One region of the Agromyces rhizosphaerae genome, then DNA from elsewhere that is predicted to be linked to it. Evidence: predicted binding sites of a transcription regulator. Region 1 holds the regulator's gene; the other holds the start of a gene.
The links. The regulator HrcA, encoded in region 1, represses chaperone genes, less so after heat shock. The targets are predictions, from matches to a motif close to TTNGCACTCGNNNNNNNCGAGTGCNAA.
Positions count from the first base shown of each region.

Region 2: the regulator HrcA is predicted to act here: its motif matches at 958-984, upstream of groES (co-chaperone GroES).

Region 1 is NZ_BSDP01000001.1:3,484,279-3,486,474, forward strand. It holds gene dnaJ (molecular chaperone DnaJ) at 1-501, opposite strand, end outside; gene hrcA (heat-inducible transcriptional repressor HrcA) at 552-1,574, opposite strand; gene QMG39_RS16505 (DUF4870 domain-containing protein) at 1,772-2,176, shown strand.
Region 2 is NZ_BSDP01000001.1:2,380,290-2,382,485, reverse strand. It holds gene rarD (EamA family transporter RarD) at 1-476, opposite strand, end outside; gene groES (co-chaperone GroES) at 583-879, opposite strand; gene QMG39_RS11235 (class I SAM-dependent methyltransferase) at 1,048-2,196, shown strand, end outside.

The DNA of each region.
Region 1 (2,196 bases):
CAGCGAACGCACCGAGCGCTGCACGCTGCCCGTGCCGTGGCAGATGTCGCAGGTCACGGGGGCGGTGCCGGGCTGGCAGCAACTGCCCCTGCACGTGTCGCACACCACGGCCGTGTCGACCTCGATGTCGCGGTGGGTGCCGAACACGACCTCGTCGAGGTCGACCTCCACGCGCAGCAGCGCGTCCTGTCCGCGCTCGCGGCGTGACCGCGGCCCGCGGGTCTGCCCGCCGCCGCCGAAGAACGTCTCGAAGATGTCGCCGAAGCCGCCGAAGCCCTGCTGTCCGCCGAAGCCCTGCTGTCCGCCCATGTCGTACTGCTGGCGCTGCTTGGGGTCGCTCAGCACGTCGTAGGCGTGCGTGACCTCCTTGAACCGCTCCGACGCGTCGGCACCGGGGTTCACGTCCGGGTGCAGCTCGCGGGCGAGTCGCCGGTAGGCCTTCTTGATCTCCTCGCGGCTCGCGTCGCGCGAGACGCCCAGGACTTCGTAGTGATCTGCCACCGAGGGTGGCTCCTTTCGTCGGTCGCGGCAGCCGGGCTGGCCGGTGCCGTTCAGTCGTTCCCGAGCATGCGCGTCACGTACCGCGCGACGGCGCGGACCGCCGCCATGTTGCTCGAGTAGTCCATGCGGGTGGGGCCGAGCACGCCGAGCCGGGAGATCTCGCGGCCCGGCGCGGTGAAGTCGCTCGCGACCACGGAGGTCTCGCCGAGCCCGAACGGGGCGTTCTCGCGCCCGATCGACACCGCGACCCCGTGCGGGTCGCCGGCCATCTCGCCGAAGAGCTTCAGCAGCACGACCTGCTCCTCGATCGCCTCGATGACGTCGAGGATGCTGCCCGCGAAGTCCTGCTCGGTGCGCACGAGGTTCGCCGCGCCCGCCACCACGAGCCGGTCGTGGCGCTGCGCCCGCGCCTGCTCGGCGAAGGTGCCGGCGACCGTGCGCACGAGGCGTGCGAGCGCGGGATCGCCCGGGTCGTCGATGCCGGCCAGACGGTCGGCCGCCTCGCCCAGCGGCATGCCGCCGACGGCGACGTTGAGCCGGGCGCGCGCATCGGCGAGGTCCGTCTCCTCGATCTCCTGCTCGGCGTCGACCACGCGCTGCTCCACGTGGCCGGCGTCGGTGATGAGCACGCAGAGCACCCGGGTGCCGCCCAACGGCACGAGCTCCACGTGCCGCACCTTCGCGCCGCCGAACGACGGGTACTGCACGACGGCGAGCTGGTTGGTGAGCTGCGCGAGCAGGCGCACCGTGCGCGCGAGCAGCTCGTCGAGGTCGCCCGCCTCGCCGAGGAACGTCTCGATGGCGTGGCGCTGGGCCTGGTTCAGCGGTCGGAACTCGCCGAGCCGGTCGACGAACAGGCGGTACCCCTTGTCGGTGGGGATGCGGCCCGAGGAGGTGTGCGGGGCCGCGATCAGCTCCTCCTCCTCGAGCAGCGCCATGTCGTTGCGGATCGTCGCGGCCGACACGCCGAACGAGTGCCGCTCGACGATGGACTTGGAACCGACCGGCTCACGACTGGACACGTAGTCCTGCACGATCGCCCGCAGCACGGCGAGGCTGCGATCCGAGACCATCCGCGCGTCCTCCCGATCCACTCGCCTTAGCACTCCGTCAAGTCGAGTGCCAATACTACCCCGGGACGCCCTGTGGAGGGCATTGCCGCGCGGTACCGGGCGCCGCTAGCGTGATCTGAGGCATCCCCCACCGGCCCGAGGCCGTGCTGCCGACGTATCCCTGCTCGAGCCACTCCCGAACCGAAAGGCACCTCCGCATGACCGACCAGCAGCAGCCCGCCGACCCGAGCGCCGAGCCGTCGCAGCCCGCGCCCCTCTCCCAGTCCGAGGACACCCAGTGGGCGTCGTTCGCACACCTCGGCGGCATCCTCGGCTTCCTGCCCTCGCTGATCATCTGGCTGATCTTCAAGGACCGCGGCGCGTTCACGAACACCGAGGCCAAGGAGGCGCTGAACTTCCAGATCACGATGGTCGGCGCATCCATCGCCCTCTGGATCCTCACCACGATCCTCATCACCGTCTCGTGGGGCCTGCTCTCCCCGCTCGCGATCTTCAACTACGCGCCGTGGGTCGTCAGCGTGATCTTCTCGATCATCGCGTTCCTCCAGGTCAAGGACGGCAACCACTACCGCTACCCCTTCGCCATCCGCCTCATCAAGTGAGCTGAACCGCGCCGCGCCGC
Region 2 (2,196 bases), 1.1 Mb from region 1:
ACCGTGAGCACCACGACCGCGACGAACGAGATCCCCACGGCGACCCACTGGAGCACGCGGAGCCGCTCCCCCAGCACGAGCACGCCGAGGAACACCGTGACGATCGGGTTGATGAAGTAGCCGAGCGAGGTCTCGACCACCCGGCCGGTCGCCGTGGCGTAGACGTAGGTCTGCCAGTTCACGTAGATGAGGGCGCCGGCGGCGGCCATGACGAACATCACCCGGCGGTCGCGCACGAGCACGCCGAGCGCTCGCCACGCCCGCCCGACCGTGAGCAGGATCGCGCAGAACCCGAGCGAGAGGAGCACGCGCCAGGCCACGATCTCGAACGGTCCGGTGGGCGCGAGCGCGAGGAAGTACAGGGGGAGGACGCCCCACAGCCCGTATGCCGTGAACGCGTAGGCGAAGCCCGCCCGGCGCGAGCCGGCGGGGGCGTCGACCGTCGCGCGCGACGCGCGCCGTGGAGAGTCGGTCACCGCTCGATGCTACGCCGCACCCGGCACGACCGCGCTCCACGCCCCGGAGATGACGAACGGCCCGCTCGCGCGAGGCGAGCGGGCCGTTCGTGAGGTGCGGATGCGACTAGCGCACGACCACCGCGAGCACGTCGCGGGCCGAGAGCACCAGGTAGTCCTGGCCGCCGAACTTGACCTCGGTTCCGCCGTACTTCGAGTAGATCACCTTGTCGCCGACTGCGACGTCGAGCGGGACGCGGTTGCCGTTGTCGTCGATGCGGCCCGGGCCGACCGCGACGACCTCGCCCTCCTGGGGCTTCTCCTTCGCGGTGTCCGGGATGACGAGACCCGAAGCGGTGGTCTGCTCCGCTTCGACCTGCTGGATGACGATGCGATCCTCGAGCGGCTTGATGGAGACCGACACGGTTGACCTCTTTCTTGAAGAAACGAAGACTGTTTAGCACTCGCAGACTGAGAGTGCTACGTCGAGTCTAGGGGTCTGTTGGCACTCGTGCAACGTGAGTGCCAGCAGGGTGGCGGATGCCCCGGAGCGGCCTCCGGACGCCGGCTCCGCCGGTGCTAGCGTGGCGGGATGGATCGCGCCGAGCTGGTCGAGCTGCTGAGCCCGGAGGGCCTCCGGCTCCTCGATTCGCTCCCCCGCTGGACGGGTCGCGACCAGGTCGTCCAGACCGTCGCCGCGCTCCGCAGGGAGGGCCACTCCCCGGGCGTGGTCGCGGCCGCGCTCACCCAGTCGCGGCTGCGCGCGAAGGCCGAGGCGAAGTTCGGTCCCTTCGCGGAGCGGATGCTGTTCACCGAGGCCGGGCTCGAGCAGGCCACCCGGCTGCGGGTGGCGGCGCTGCACGCCGGCCGGTTCGACGCGGCGGGCCTGCGCCGGGTCGCCGACCTCGGCTGCGGCATCGGCGGCGACGCGCTCGCGATGGCGGCGATCGACCTGCAGGTCACCGCGGTCGAGGCCGACGAGGTGACCGCCGCGATCGCGGCCTTCAACCTCACCCCGTTCGCGCAGGCGGAGGTCGTGCACGCGGACGCGGCATCCGTGCCCCTCGACGATGTCGACGCCGCCTGGCTCGATCCCGCCCGCCGTCGCACCGAGCAGGGCACGACGACGCGGCTGCGGGCCGCGGACTACTCCCCGAGCCTGGAGACGGTGTTCTCGATCGCCGAGCGGATGCCGGTGGGCGTCAAGCTCGGGCCGGGGACCGATCGCGACGTGATCCCCGGCGACGCCGAGGCCCAGTGGGTCTCGGTCGACGGCGACCTGGTGGAGCTCGTGCTCTGGACCGGCGTGCTCGCGCGCGACGGCGTGCGGCGCGCCGCCCTGGTGCTGCGCGACGACGGCGCGCACGAGATGGTCGCCGCGGCCGACAGCCCCGACGTGGAGACGGGTCCGCTCGGCGAGTACGTCTTCGAGCCCGACCCCGCCGTGATCCGCTCCCGGCTCATCGGCGACCTCGCCCGCACGCTCGGCGCGCGGATGGTCGGCGACGGCATCGCGTACCTCACCGCAGACGAGCCCGCCGCGACCCCGTTCGCTACCGGCTTCCGCGTGCTCGATCAGCTCCCGCCCGACGAGCAGGACCTCCGGCGCGCACTCCGCGATCGCGAGGTCGGCGTGCTCGAGATCAAGAAGCGCGGGGTGGACGTCGACCCGGCCGCGCTCCGACGCCGGCTGAAGCTCCGCGGCGACCGCAGTGCGACGATCATCCTGACCCGGGCGCAG